3 regions of the Sporosarcina sp. NCCP-2331 genome follow, and region 3 is predicted to be linked to each of the others. Evidence: predicted binding sites of a transcription regulator. Region 3 holds the regulator's gene; each other region holds the start of a gene.
What was found. Region 3 encodes CtsR, which represses protease genes until heat stress. Its sites were predicted from a motif close to ATGGTCAATAAAGGTCAAACA; they were not measured.

Region 1 (5,229 bases), on a different contig from region 3:
ATGAGAGATTGCTGCCGGGTCTTAGCAGATGCGTTTTATGTTATGATAGAAAGAAAATTTTCTACAGTGGAGGATATTATGAAGAAAGTTGCTGTTATACAAGATCTGTCATCGTTTGGAAAATGCTCATTAACTGCCGCTATTCCTGTGTTATCTGTAATGGGCGTGCAAGCCTGTCCTTTGCCTACAGCTATCTTATCTGCCCAAACGGAATATCCCAGCTATTTCTGTGATGATTTGACAGCCAATATGCCTTCTTTCATTCAGGAATGGGATAAACTGAACGAACATTTCGACGGGATACAGACTGGATTCATTACAGGAAAAGAACAGATTACACACATTCTAAACTTCTTAGATTTATTTCATAAAAACGACACTGTATTGCTGGTGGATCCGGTAATGGGGGATATAGGAAATGCCTATAATAACTTTGATGAGGAGTTATTGGAGCGCATGAAGAGTCTTGTAAAGCACGCAAATGTCATTACACCCAATTTGACGGAGTGCTGTCTCCTGACCGGTGTATCGTATAATAAACTTCATCGCTATTCAGATGAAAAGGACTTTTTGCAGGCCATTCAAGAAGCCGGAGTGCAGCTGTGTCAGGATACCGGCGCGCAAGTCATCATTACGGGAATAAATCCGCCTTCCCGATCTTCCAATGAATCAATCGGCAATATGTATATAGACGGAAAACAATCTGTATACAGTTCCGTTCCGTTTAACAATAAAAGCTATTCCGGGACAGGTGATTTATTTGCATCCGTTATCATGGGCTGCCTGATGCGCGGCGAGACCATTGCGCAGGCAATTCCACTGGCGGAAACTTTTTTAACAGCAGCTATTCAGGATACATACCTGGCAAATACCCCTGCTGTGGAAGGAGTTAATTTCGAGAAGTTTTTGAGATTGCTATTGTAAGTGCAGTCAATTTGAATTCTATTAAATAGCTGTCTTAAGCGTAATGATGCTGAGGACAGCTTTTTCTAACGGAACACACAGTGCAACGCGCGAAAAACACCCCTGAACGCACCAATAACTCCCACAAACGAACCAACGAGCACGTCAACCGAACCAATAACTTGCTGCGCCGCTCCAAACCAGACCTTATACGCACCAAACCCGTAATTCACCGCACCATTAAACTTTAACACTTCTCACCGGAATATCAGTCCACACAAAAAGACTGTTCATAAGTCAAAATGAATGTGACTTATGAACAGCCCTCTTTACTTCTATATTATTATACTCGCCGAACGACTATTTCGTTCTCTACAACCTCTACGCTGACCTTCTCAACAGAATCCTCTTCTAAAAGCAGGTCTGTCAACGGGTCTTCAATTTTATCCTGAATGACTCTTCGAAGCGGACGCGCACCGAAACGGCTGTCATATCCCAATGAAACTAAAGCTTGTTTAGCTTCTGCAGTAATATGGATGTCAATTTGGTTTTCCTCGATAGCTTCCTGAAGATCTCCAAGCATCAAGTCTACGATCACCAGCAAGTCTTCTTCTGCCAGTTCATTGAAAGCCACAATCGAATCAAAGCGGTTCAAGAATTCCGGCTTGAAGTAATCACCCAGCGTTTCAAGCATCGCCACAGACTCGTGTTCGGCTTTATTGAAACCGACAGTCATTTTCTTCACACCAGTACCTGCGTTGCTTGTCATAATAATAACCGTATCTTTAAAGCTGACAGTGCGGCCGTGAGAATCAGTCAATCTGCCGTCTTCCATAATTTGCAGGAACATATTCTGCACATCAGGATGCGCTTTTTCAATCTCATCCAGGAGCAGAATAGAATACGGATTGCGTCGGATTTGTTCTGTCAGCTGTCCAGCTTCTTCATGGCCGACATATCCTGGAGGTGAACCAATAATCTTGGAAACCGCGTGTTTTTCCATGTACTCACTCATATCCAGTCGAATTAGTGAATCCCGGGAACCGAATAACTCTTCCGCCAGCACTTTCGTGATTTCTGTTTTACCGACGCCGGTAGGGCCTACGAACAGGAACGAACCAATCGGACGGTCTTTGGATTTCAGACCTGCGCGGCTGCGGCGGATTGCTTTGGCAATTTTATCGACCGCTTCAGCCTGTCCAACTACTTTTTTGCTGAGGTTTTCAGCAAGACCTTTCATTTTGGCCTGTTCTGCAGTTTGCAGTTTCGTCACGGGAATACCTGTTTTCTCTTCAACAATCTGTGCAATATCTGCAACAGTAACGATCGTCTGTGCTGTTCCTCCATTTTGTCTGGCAGCATTTATTTTTTCTTTCAGCTGCATCTCTTCCTGATGTAAAGTGGCTGCTTTCTCGTAATTTTCCTGCTCTGCCGCTTGCTCTTTCTGCTGAACAACTTCCTGCAGACGGGTAGACATGAAGTCAGAAGATACGTGCGTAAGATTCAAGCGCGCACCTGCTTCATCGAGCAAGTCGATTGCTTTATCCGGCAGGAAACGTTCCTGAATATAACGCTCTGACAAGCTTACACAAGCCTGTAGCGCTTCATCTGGATAAGACACTTCATGGAAACTTTCATAACGGTCTTTAATGCCGTTCAATATTTTGATTGTATCTTCAGCAGACGGTTCTTTTACGATAATCGGCTGGAACCGGCGTTCAAGTGCCGCATCTTTTTCAATCTGACGGTACTCTTTTAACGTTGTCGCCCCAATCAGCTGCAGGCTTCCGCGAGCCAGTGCAGGTTTTAAAATGTTCCCTGCATCCATCTGAGAACCTTCTGCTGTTCCTGCTCCTACAAGCAAGTGAATTTCGTCCACGAACAGCAAGACTTCATCCCGAGATTCGAGCTCTTCGATCAGCTGCTTCATCCGTTCTTCAAATTGACCGCGAATTCCTGTGTTGGTAACAAGTGATGCCACATCGAGCACATACACTTCTTTGTTGCGCAGCTTGGCCGGTACATCACCTTCATGAATCTTCACCGCGAGTCCTTCAGCAATAGCTGTTTTACCGACGCCCGGTTCCCCGATCAATACGGGATTATTTTTATTTCTTCTATTTAATGTCTCAATTACTCGTTTAATTTCTGTCTCCCGGCCAATAACCGGATCAATCAATCCATCTCTTGCATCATTCGATAGGTTTTTACCCAACTGATCCAGCAAGCCGGGTGCACGGCCTTCTGCTTCTTCTCTGACTTGAACATGGCCTTTCTTGCCGCCATTTTCTTGGAAGAAGTGGCTGACTTCGTTGCTGAATGAAGGCATATGACCGGCAGCCAATTGACCCCGCATCTCTTGATAGCACGCTTGGCAAATATGCACCTGCATCGCATGCTGATTAATTTGCAGTCTAAAACTCATTGCTGCTTCGTTCTTTCCGCAATGTTGACATTTCATAGTTGGCTCCCCCTTGTGAGTTCATTTTGAACGGCCAAGTCAGGATTACTGACATTGACTATCTTTGATCTATACCTATATTATACTCTGACGTACTTTGACCTTCAACCATTATGCTTGTCTTATTACGAACTGCTCACCATAATTTCATAAGAACTCAAGTCTTTAAAAGGTTTTTAATATGAAAGGTTGGATAAACTGAATGTATAGGAGGGATTCCAATGAATCTGGTCATCGAGTGGAGTTATCGATCGAAGAAAGGCACAGAAACGTTCTTCCGTTCTGAAGAAATGCCTGCAGCACAGGCCTTGCTGATTGCAGAGGATCTTGATAAAACCGGACGTACAAAACACATACAATTCTTAGATCAGTACGACAGTTTCTGGACTCTGAAGGAATTGAAAAGTTATGTAAAGGGAATCGAAACAGAACCGCATAATATCATTGTATATTTTGACGGAGGATTTGATTGGGAAACAAAGATGGCGGGGCTTGGCTGTGTCATCTATTACGAACAGAATGGAAAATCATTTAGATTAAGAAGGAATTTAGCCATCACGGGCCTCATCTCCAATAACGAAGCGGAATATGCGGCACTTCATCTCTGCCTGCAGGAACTTGAGATTCTGGGAGCACACCACTTACCCATCAAGGTGCTGGGCGATTCTAAAGTTGTGATTAATCATTTAAATGAAGAATGGCCGGTAATCGAAGAAGACCTCTACAACTGGGCGGATAAAATTGAAGCAAAAATGGATGCATTAGGGTTTCAGCCGGAGTTTGAGTATGTATCACGGAAGACAAATAGCGAAGCGGATCGACTTGCTGCGCAGGCTTTGGCAGGTGTGGAAGTTACAGCTGTAGTGGAGCGAACATAAAAGGTGCCAGGTTCTCGGACAGTCCAAAATAATTCACATGAACGTCACTTATGAAGAAAAGTAAAAGTCTATATACTAGGATATATTCTTCTCACGAAAGGAAGTTATATTTTACCTAGTACTAAAAAAGAAGGTATTATCTTCGGTCTGTTCATGTGCTTTGGAATGGTTCTCATCATGTCTGTTTACAATACAACATTGTATGGCTTGACGAAGTTTACTTTGGGTGGATTCACCATTCAATTTATCATCACATTCTTCATTGCATTCGCAGCCGAGACAATTGTGGGGCCGCCAGCACGTAAACTTGCGCAGTCTCTTCCATTTGCAAAATCAAGTGAACGGAATTTCATTCTAGCGATTTCTGTTTGTATGGTTCCACTTATGATTTTGATTATGTCTGGATACGGACTGATAGTTACGTCCCTCACAACCGGGATTGAAGGGTCCATTATAACCGTTTATCTTAAGCTGGCAGGCTTGAATTTCATTGTAGCGCTTCCCTCTCAATTACTCATTGTTGGGCCGATTTCGCGCAGATTATTAGTGAAATATGTGAAACCTTCGACTTTAAAAGAAACATTATCTCCAGTCACTTCAATTGCGAAGAGATAAGATAGGAAAAATACTTCTTTGCGGTAAATGACAATCCTGCCATTGTAAACGCCTATTAGAAATGGTACCTGACCCTTAACAGATTTTTTGAGGGCCAGGCATCTTTAATTACTAGTAGACCAGTTTCTTTTGATAGACATGAATTTCACAGGGCACAGCCAGCATCGGCACCAATTGAGGAAAGGAAGCTTCCATTGTTTCCATATACGCCTTTTGATAGCCAAGCCGCGTATACCATTGTCGCAAACCTTCCTTTACTTCATGCAAACCTTGTTCAGGCACCAGCAATTCCAGCTGCATGTAAAAGAAATCTTTTTCTTTAAATTCCTCTTCAACAAACTGAATTAACTTCCGGCCAATACCAGCTCCCTG
Region 2 (5,229 bases), on a different contig from region 3:
GTAATGGATACACGCGGCGGAAGCCTGTTTGATTCATTGGTTGCAGCGCTTGAGGAACTTTTTAAAAAAGACGGCGTTAAAGCCAGTCTGCTGTTTCTGGATGCCGATGATGAGACCTTGGTGAAGCGTTACAAGGAAACACGCCGGTCCCATCCGCTTTCTGAAGGCGGCGTGCTGCTCGAAGGAATCCGCAGAGAGCGGATACTGCTGACGGAGCTGAAAGGCCTGTCACGTTCAATTTACGATACGTCTAAATTAAAGCCGAAACAATTGCGCGAGAAAATCATGCGGGAGTTCTCTGCTGAAGGAGAACCGACGTTTACGCTGAACTTTGTTTCTTTTGGTTTCAAACACGGTATGCCGATTGATGCAGACGTCGTTTTCGATGTTCGTTTCCTGCCGAATCCTTTTTATTTAGAGGAGCTGCGTCCAATGACAGGTTTGAACCCAGAAGTGTCTGATTACGTGCTGAAGTGGAATGACACAAAATTGTTGATTGAGAAATTAACCGACCTGTTCAAGTTCCTGATCCCGCAATATAAGCAAGAAGGCAAAGGTCAGGCAGTCATCGCATTCGGCTGCACAGGGGGCCAGCATCGCTCGGTGACTCTTGCGGAATACTTTGGAAAAGAGTTCAAAGGGGACTATCCAACGCAAATTTCTCACCGGGATGTCGAAAAAAGAAAGGGCTGACACGGCTATGCCATCTACTACTATAAAAAGAGTCGTAGTATTCGGAGGGGGAACAGGCCTTTCAACCATTTTACGCGGATTGAAGCGCTATCCCATTGATTTGACGGCTATTGTCACAGTAGCAGATGACGGAGGCAGTTCGGGACGTTTATTTGACCAATACGACATCCCGCCTCCAGGGGACATCCGACAGGTTATGGCAGCGCTTTCAGATGTCGAACCGTTGATTGAGAAGATGTTCCAGTACCGTTTCGAAGGTTCCGACGATTTGAAAGGTCACTCGCTCGGGAACCTCATGCTGACCGCATTAACGAACATTACAGGCGATTTTGCGCGTGCGGTGGAGCAAATGGGGCTGGTCCTGAACATAAAAGGGAAAGTATTGCCTGCAGCAAATCAACGGATTACCTTGCATGCAGAGCTAGAAGATGGTTCAATTATTACAGGTGAATCGAAAATTCCTCTCTACGGGCGGAAAATTCGCAATGTCTTCATTTCACCTCAAGATGTGAAGCCGCTGCCGGAGACGGCTGAGACGATCAAAAAAGCAGATTTGATCATATTTGGTCCAGGCAGTTTATATACAAGTATCTTGCCGACGATTCTGGTGCAGGATATACGGGAAGCCGTACTTGCGAGCCAGGCGAAAAAAGTGTATATCGGCAACTTGACGACGCAAAGAGGCGAGACATTTCGGTATACGGCCTCTGAGCATGTTCAGGCGCTGTATGACCACGCGGGAGTGCCTTTCCTGGATGCAGTGCTCGTCAATAACGCAGATGCCTTCAGACGTGCGTACGGGATACCTGCCGATGAAGAACCCTGGCTGGTGGAAAATGATCTGGACAGACTGCAAATGCTCGTTCCCGAAGTTTTTGTGCAGGAAATCGCGACGGTGTTCAACGGTGTGATTATGCATAAATCAGCGGACGTGGCGGATGTGCTCATGCGATATATAGAGAGAACGTAGAAGACGGATAGATATGAAGATCGCCGAAAAGGGGGAATATCATGTCTTTTGCATCTAAAACAAAAAAAGAGCTGACGCAAATTGAAGCGGATGACTGCTGTATTAAAGCGGAGATCGCTGCTTTTATTCGAATGAATGGCGTGATGTCTTTTTCCAATAAACAACTGAGTCTGGATGTGCAGACTGAAAACGCGGCGATTGCGAGAAGGCTTTATTCCAATCTGAAAAAGCTGTATCCTTATAAAGTAGAATTGCTGGTACGGAAGAAAATGCGTTTGAAGAAAAATAACGTGTATATTTGCCGGATACGGGACGGCGCAAAAGACTTGCTGGAAGCGCTCTCCATTATAACCCATGATTTCCAGATGGTTGATACGATTGATCCGGTGCTAATTGAAATGGACTGCTGTGCGAGAGCGTATTTACGCGGTGCTTTCTTGGCGGGAGGTTCGGTCAATAATCCAGAAACCTCTTCGTATCACTTAGAAGTGTTTTCAAGCTATCAAAAGCATAGTGAGTCACTTGTGGAACTGATGAACCGGTTCCAATTAAATGCGAAGTCCATCGAACGCAAAAAAGGATTTATCGCTTATTTGAAAGAGGCTGAGAAAATATCTGATTTTCTTGGACTCATCGGGGCGCATGTCTCGCTTATGAAATTTGAAGACGTTCGTATTATGAGAGATATGCGGAACAGTGTAAACCGGCTTGTGAATTGCGAGACAGCTAATCTGAACAAGACAATTGGCGCGGCACAGCGTCAGGTGGAAAATATTAAGCTGATTGAACAGACGATCGGACTGGAACAACTGCCGGAGAGGCTGCAGGAAATTGCACAGCTGCGTGTGGCGCATCAAGACGTCACATTGAAAGAGCTGGGTGAACTGGTGTCCGGTGCATCTGTCAGTAAATCAGGCGTTAACCACCGCTTGCGAAAGATTGAAGAGATAGCCGAGCGGCTGCGCGGAAACTGATCAAATGTATTATATTCTGAAAAAGAAAGAAAAGGAGCATACAATATGGTAGAAAAAACAGTGAAGGTAGGAATAAAACCTGGTTTACAGGCAAGACAGGCAGCATTATTTGTGCAAGAAGCGAATAAATACTCTGCTGATATTTACTTGAAAAAAGAAGTTCGTCAGGTAAACGCCAAAAGTATTATGGGGATCATGAGCCTGGCGATTGCAAAAGGTACGGAAATCACTTTGCAGGCAGACGGCATCGATGAAGATTTGGCTCTTGAAAATCTGGCACAACTTGTAGAAACTGAACAGCAATAAAAAAAACCGATTCTCCTTTTGGAAGAATCGGTTTTCGTTTACTCATTTTGCTTATTTCTTCATATCGCTGCGCTGAACGATGTGATCGATCAAGCCGTATTCTTTCGCGCGTTCCGCTGTCATGAAATTATCACGGTCTGTATCTTTCGCGATGACATCAATCGGCTGTCCAGTGCGGTCAGCTAAGATTTGATTCAGCTTCTCACGCAAGTGCAAGATGCGCTTTGCAGCGATTTCTATTTCAGTCGCCTGACCTTGTGCGCCGCCGAGTGGCTGGTGAATCATCACTTCGGCATTCGGCAATGCATAACGCTTGCCTGGAGCTCCTGCTGTCAGCAAGAATGCGCCCATGGATGCTGCCATACCGATGCAGATTGTCTGGATATCGGGTTTGATAAACTGCATTGTATCGTAGATTGCCATACCTGCTGTAATGCTTCCGCCCGGGCTGTTAATGTAAATGGAGATATCTTTTTCCGGATCTTCAGCTTCCAGGAATAAGAGCTGCGCTACGATCGAATTTGAGACATTGTCATCGATTCCGCTTCCGAGCATGATAATCCGGTCTTTCAGCAAGCGGGAATAGATGTCATACGCCCGCTCACCGCGGTTTGTTTGTTCAATAACTGTAGGAATTAGATTCAATGGTACTTCCTCCTTTTAATGTTTCGTAATAATCGTTCTGTTGAAATCAGTTGGTATTTCAACTATAATTGTATTTTACATAAGTTGGTCAACAAAGGTCAAATCATTCGCCTTATAAATAGCTATTGCTTTTCATTCTATTCCACGATATAATGGAAGATGTCTCAAAGAGGGATATCTTTTTTCTGCAAGTTGTTTTTGAAGCGTGTAAAAAATGTGAAAATCATATCAAGTCCTCGTGGTGCAATGGATAGCACGTAAGCCTCCGAAGCTTAAAATGTGGGTTCGACTCCCGCCGAGGGCACTACTAATTAGTAAGAAGACTGAACAGATCGCATATGCGATTTGTTCAGTCTTTTTTTATCTGTCCAGAGGCAGTCAGCAGAAAAAACGTCCGAATGAATTAAATTCATTTTTCTTGATTAATTTAATAAGAGCTCAACTTGAATAGAAAGAAAGGCTGGAAATATAAAAAGGGAAATACCCAGGAGATTACTCATGAAACAGAGAAAGGCCTGTCTTTTCACCTAGTAAAAAATAAAAATTAAATAAATTATTGTCGAAAAAGACTCGTGCAAACGCTGTCATACCAATAGTTAGCGAGAACAGTAATTATTTTACACTTTAAGAAATTATGAAAATTGGTTTGAACTCGAATTTTAGTTATGGTAATCTATCAAATAAGTAAAACGAAAGTTTTATGAAAATATCAAGGAGGAGAATTATGAAGAAATCGGCGATAGGTATTATGGCGGTGATGATGCTTCTTTTGCTCGCAGCATGCGGTAGCGGAGATTCAGATTCCGGCAGCAGTGGAAGCGGCAGCAAGTTGGATGAACTAAAAGATAAGGGCGTTGTCAGAGTCGGCTTTGCCAATGAGAAACCGTATGCGTATGAAGAAAATGGCGAATTGCAAGGTGCTGCGGTTGCTATTGCCAAAGCGGTCTTTGAAAACCTGGGCGTTGACGAAGTGGACGGCAAGCTCTCCGAATTCGGTCAATTGATCCCGGGGTTAGGCGCCGGCAAGTTTGATGTGATTACAGCAGGTATGGCTATTTCACCGGACCGCTGCTCAAACGTTTCATTCGGTGAGCCGGAAATTAAGTATGGTGAGGGCCTGATTGTTGAAAAAGGCAACCCGATGAATCTGAAGAGTTACAAGGATATCGCTGCTGATCCGTCTATTAAAGTAGCAGTCATGAGCGGAGCGACAGAAAAAGACTTCATGATCCGTGAAGGAGTTGCGGAGAGCCAGATTATGATGGTTCCGGATATCCCGGCTTCATTCTCGGCAGTTGAATCAGGCCGTGCAGCTGTTACGACAGGCACTGAGATGACGATTAAGATGGCATTGGAATCTGCAAACAATGAAAAATTGGAGTTCGTCACAGATTTTGAACAGCCGGATATCGAAGGAGTGCCAAGCTACGGTGCGGCAGCTTTCTTGAATGGTGACGACGAACTGCGCGAAGCATACAACGAAGAATTGAAGAAGTTGAAAGAAAGCGGCGAAATCGCTGCATTGATTGAACCGTTCGGCTTTACCGAAGAAAATAACTTGGTGGAAAACGAGATTACGACGGAAAGTGTTTGTAACGGAGATAACTACTAAGAGAACAGCCGGGTCATGCCCAACAGCGG
Region 3 (5,229 bases):
ACACTATGATAAAATTAAATGAATAAAAGGAAAAGGTGAGGTATTATGCAGTTTTTTAAATATTCCGTTCCAATAGCGGCCATTGTTGCCACAATTGCTTGGATCATGCTTGATAATAATTATTCTGAAGTGGCATGGGACACACGCGTATGGATTACATTCGGAGCAGCAGCCATAAGCGGCATTCTCGCTTTCTTTTTGTTCCGGAAAGAAAAAGAAGAGAAGATTGATAAGAAGAAGTAAATTGTGGTTAATTCGTTTGAACAGCTAAAATAAGATAAAAGTCAAGACCGACAGCAATTCGCTGCTGGTCTTTTTTATTGTTAACCTAAATAAAAATCCGGTTGACATAAAATGAGTTAACTATTACTATTTTTATAGTAACCAAAAAGTTAAGGGGTGTAAGGATGACAACAATTACAGAAGGACGTACGAAAAATCAGCTGGGGGCGCTGGCAGTTGTATACAGCGGAATGTTCGCGGCACTTATGATGATAGGAGCCAATATTACATCCATTCTGCCATTCCTGGTAGTCATGAATGTACCCATCACACTTCAGACGTTCTTTGCGGTCTTGTCTGGATTATTGCTTGGCAGCCGTCTAGGGGCGCTGTCGATGACTGTGTATATGCTGGTCGGTCTTGCGGGAGCACCGGTATTTGCCAGATTCTCAGGAGGGTTCGGTCAGATTTTAAGCCCGACTTTCGGCTTTATCGTTTCATTTATTCTCGTTGCCTATGTTGCGGGAAAGATCGTAGAGCGGAAAAACACGCTGCCGGCTTTTATTACAGCAGCACTCATCGGGACGGCAATTAACTACCTAATCGGAACAAACCTGATGTACGCTGCCTATAAAATGTGGGCTGCGGCACCGGAAGTATTCACCTATAAGATTGCGTGGATTTGGATGGTTCCGCCGCTGCCGAAAGATATTATACTGGCTGTGCTTGCAGGAGTCTTTGCATTTAGAATTTCAAAACACTTGAAAGTGAGGCGGACATTATGACGAATTATCAACTGCTGGCTGATAGAGTCTTGGAGGGGCATGTACTGACGGACGAGGAAGCGCTGTCCATTCTAAATAGTCCCGACAAGGATTTATTGATGCTTCTTCACGCAACGTATTCCATTCGCTCTCATTACTATGGAAACAAAGTGAAGCTCAATATGATTATTAATACAAAGTCAGGGCTTTGTCCCGAAAACTGCGGCTATTGTGCGCAGTCGATCATATCAAAAGCGCCTGTTGAAAAGTATGCCATGATGAAATCGGAAGAAATTCTGGAAGGGGCAGAGCGCGCTGCTGCTAATAAAGCGGGTACCTACTGCATCGTGGCGAGTGGACGCGGACCCCGTGACAGTGAGCTTGAAATCGTGATTGATTCGGTGAAGAAAATCAAAGAAAAGCATGAAGGAATGACGGTCTGTGCATGTCTCGGCATCTTGAAGCCGGAGCAGGCAGTACGTTTGAAAGAGGCAGGCGTGGATCGTTATAACCACAACTTAAACACGTCTGCCGAGCATCATGAAAGCATTACGACATCGCATACGTATGATGACCGTGTAAACACAGTAGGCCATGCGAAAGAAGCAGGTATATCCCCTTGTTCCGGCGTCATTGTCGGGATGCGTGAGACGAAAGAAGATGTCATTTCGATGGCGCACAGCCTGCGGGTTCTAGATGCAGATTCTATTCCGGTGAACTTTCTGCATGCGGTGGACGGGACGCCGCTTGAAGGCACATCTGAATTGGACCCGCGCTATTGTCTGAAAGTGCTCAGCCTGTTCCGCTATATTAATCCGACGAAAGAAATTCGGATTTCAGGCGGACGTGAAGTGAATCTGCGCAGTCTGCAGCCCCTTGGTTTATATGCAGCCAACTCCATTTTCATTGGCGACTATCTGACAACTGCGGGGCAAGAGAATGACAAAGACCGCCAGATGCTTGAAGACATGGGCTTTGAAGTCGATCTGGAACCGCTGAAAAAAGAAAAAGTATCTATATAAGTGGCTCTTCACCAAAACATGTGCTTGACAACCCGTCACGTGCATGTTGGCAGTGTGTGGATTTACTATGTGCGGATTTCGTTTCTCGACTTTGTAGGGATTTTAATTGAAGTGTGAGTTTGCAGTTTAAACCCGCTTCGGCGCTGGGGGATTGCCTTACGCTATGAGCCTACTGGCGAAGAACGTGCCAGCAGTCTCACAGCAACGGCCGACCCCGCAGTTGCGCCAGCGCTGGTGTGGGAGAAAGTACAATGTACTGATTTTTTTGCAGAGTATGAATTAGCTTGTCTTGTTCTGTATCTCGAGTTTGGAAATGCATCGATCACAAGAATCTAAGCCTTTGCAGGATGATAAGTATTGCATGAAAAACCTTACCCATTGTAATAGCCCCAAATCGTGTGCTCATACTGCCTGCTCACACAAAAAGTCTTGAAACACCAGCCAGTGTACCGAAGTGGAAGGCGGCGACTCTGGGAGGATCAGCCCGACAGGTGAGCCAACTTGCGGGAGCGCAGCGAGAGCCGTCACGAAGAACGGCTTTTGCGAGTAAAAGCGAAGCGTTAGGAGCACATCTTTGCACTTCAAGTTGGCTCACCGCGGGCCCTCCAGAACGCGTCCGCCTAGAACGGAAATCAACGGTACTAGGTAACTTATAGAATGCTTATTTATTAACACAACTTATATATAAACGAATGAAAACCGTGCAGATCTTACTGTGCGGTTTTTTATGTCGAAGAAAAGGTAGTAAATTCATGAATAATCGGACGCAGAGAGTGAAAGCCTAGCGCTAGCAGGATTGGCAAAAACTGCCGTCCGTACAAAACATATCAATTGCATCCGACCCGTTTTCTGCGATACAATCAAGTCAAAGATAGTCAAAGTCAACTAGACGAACGAGCAGAAACGAGGTGACGAGATGCGGAATATTTCTGACATTATAGAAGGATATTTGAAGGCGATCATCGAAGAGGAAGGTAGTGCTTCTGTTGAAATCAAACGGAATGAAGTGGCTGAGAAATTCCAATGTGTTCCTTCACAGATCAATTATGTAATCAAAACCCGTTTTACAGTCGAAAGAGGCTATGCAGTGGAATCGAAACGGGGCGGCGGCGGTTATATCCGGATCTATCGGGTGAAGACGAACTCCCGTAAAGATTTACTCGAACAAGCAGTGGAAAGTCTGGAAGATGAAGCGTCCTCCACAATGGCGGAAGACGTAATTTATCGATTAATTGAAGAAGAAGTGATTAACGAGCGCGAAGCGAAGCTCATGCTGGCAGCTGTCGGCCGCAATACATTGCGCTATATGCTTCCTGAGCGCGATGCATTGCGTTCGCGTATCCTTCGTGCCATGTTAGTGACGTTAATTTATGAAGAAGTGGATTGAGGTGGATATACATGCTATGTGAAAACTGTAAAGAGCGGCCGGCTACCGTAGTTTTCAAACAGGAAACGATGAACGGTGTGACCGAACGGCATCTATGCGATAAATGCGCGTTTTATTCTCAGACATTTTCATTCAGTCCGGATCAGGAACCTTTATCCATCCAGCAGTTTTTAGCTCATTGGCTGGGCGGTTCGGACTTGCTGCAGGAACAAAAATCAAATGAAACGATGCCGGAGGGTCCGAAATGTCCAAATTGCGGACTCACATTCCACAGCTTTCTGGACATCGGTAAATTTGGCTGTGCGACATGCTACGACGCATTTCGTGAACAGCTGCCGAGAGTATTTGCTAAACTGCACAACGGCAATGCGAGCCATGGCGGAAAAATCCCTGTTTCCTTCAATGAACGTTTTGCCTTAAAAAAACAGCTGGAAGACATTCGTTCGAAAATGAAGGATGCAGTCGAAGCAGAACGGTTTGAAGAAGCTGCCGAGCTGAGAGATGAAGCCAATCAGGTGAAACAGCAACTGGCTGACGGGGGTGACGATCAGCATGTCATTTGAAAAATTTATTAATCAAGAGCTGACCGGCTGGATGGTGGCGAAAGGTGAGCATTCGGATATTGTGCTCTCTACGCGAATCCGTTTAGCGCGCAATTTACAAAGTCAGCTGTTTCCGATCTGTGCATCCGCAGAAGATGCGAAACAGGTCAATGAAGCTGTCGACCAGGCGGTGTCTTCAATGGAAGAACTGCATTTTGCTGGCACAAGCATGTCTGATCTGACATTGCTGGAACGGCAAATACTTGTAGAAAAACATTTGGTGAGCCCGCAACTGATTAATCCCGAAAAATACGGTTCTGTTCTGCTTTCTGAAGATGAAACGATCAGTATCATGGTGAATGAAGAAGACCATATTCGCATTCAATGTATTTATCCCGGATTTCAAATCGAAAAGGCTTATGAACAGGCGGATAAAGTAGACAGTGAAATCGAAAATAATCTGGACTACGCATTTGATGAGACATTCGGCTATCTGACGAGCTGTCCATCCAATACAGGTACGGGCATGCGTGCCTCTGTCATGATGCATCTGCCGGCTCTGACAATCACTAAACAGATTGAGCGGATTGTCCCGGCTATCTCCAGGCTCGGCATGGTAGTGCGCGGGAGTTATGGCGAAGGCAGTGAAGCGCTCGGTAATATTTATCAGATTTCCAATCAAACGACACTCGGTAAATCAGAAGAGGAAGTGCTGAAGGATCTCGAGAATATTTCAAAACGTTTAATTGGTCACGAAAAGAAATCACGTGAGCTGCTGCTGGCGAAATCACAAGTTCACTTGGAGAATCGCCTGTATCGTTCGCTCGGCACAATCACACATGCCAGGATCCTGCCGACAGCAGAAGCGGCGAGATGTTTGTCTGACGTCCGTTTGGGTATTGATTTAGATATCATTAAAAATATCGATATGACGATTTTGAATGAGTTGATGATATTTATGCAGCCGGGTTTCCTTCAGCAGTACGCGGGCACAGAGCTGACATCTGACGAACGTGATGTTTTCCGTGCTCAATTATTCCGTGACCGACTGAGTATTGAAAGGTCACAAACTGCTGAGTCGGACACCAATGAAACGTAAGCAAAACTTTTGCAAGAACACAGATAACGATTTACAATTAATCAAATATAGTCAAAGTCAATGCATGAAATACGGTTTTTTAGGAAATGTATTGAATAGGTATAGTAGTAGGCAGTAAAGCAAGGATGCTATATGTGGCATAATATACAATATCTTTTACTTATGAAGGAAAGAGGGGAATGAATATGATGTT

Region 1: NCCP2331_RS11505 (ATP-dependent Clp protease ATP-binding subunit) is a predicted target of CtsR. The motif match lies at 3,449-3,469, and genes of this name have one in related genera.
Region 2: clpP (ATP-dependent Clp endopeptidase proteolytic subunit ClpP) is a predicted target of CtsR. The motif match lies at 3,673-3,693, and genes of this name have one in related genera.

Annotation. Positions count from the first base shown of each region.
Region 1 covers NZ_BRCD01000018.1:40,225-45,453, reverse strand. The annotation lists gene NCCP2331_RS11510 (pyridoxamine kinase) at 79-924, shown strand; gene NCCP2331_RS11505 (ATP-dependent Clp protease ATP-binding subunit) at 1,247-3,364, opposite strand; gene NCCP2331_RS11500 (reverse transcriptase-like protein) at 3,586-4,242, shown strand; gene NCCP2331_RS11495 (DUF2798 domain-containing protein) at 4,315-4,857, shown strand; gene NCCP2331_RS11490 (GNAT family N-acetyltransferase) at 4,969-5,229, opposite strand, start outside.
Region 2 covers NZ_BRCD01000011.1:16,331-21,559, forward strand. The annotation lists gene rapZ (RNase adapter RapZ) at 1-693, shown strand, start outside; gene NCCP2331_RS08185 (gluconeogenesis factor YvcK family protein) at 701-1,663, shown strand; gene whiA (DNA-binding protein WhiA) at 1,705-2,637, shown strand; gene NCCP2331_RS08195 (HPr family phosphocarrier protein) at 2,683-2,943, shown strand; gene clpP (ATP-dependent Clp endopeptidase proteolytic subunit ClpP) at 2,995-3,588, opposite strand; tRNA gene NCCP2331_RS08205 (tRNA-Arg) at 3,821-3,892, shown strand; gene ehuB (ectoine/hydroxyectoine ABC transporter substrate-binding protein EhuB) at 4,313-5,200, shown strand.
Region 3 covers NZ_BRCD01000020.1:49,639-54,867, reverse strand. The annotation lists gene NCCP2331_RS12405 (hypothetical protein) at 46-243, shown strand; gene NCCP2331_RS12400 (biotin transporter BioY) at 408-1,007, shown strand; gene bioB (biotin synthase BioB) at 1,004-2,008, shown strand; gene NCCP2331_RS12390 (CtsR family transcriptional regulator) at 2,925-3,395, shown strand; gene NCCP2331_RS12385 (UvrB/UvrC motif-containing protein) at 3,407-3,958, shown strand; gene mcsB (protein-arginine kinase McsB) at 3,948-5,036, shown strand; gene NCCP2331_RS12375 (ATP-dependent Clp protease ATP-binding subunit) at 5,222-5,229, shown strand, end outside.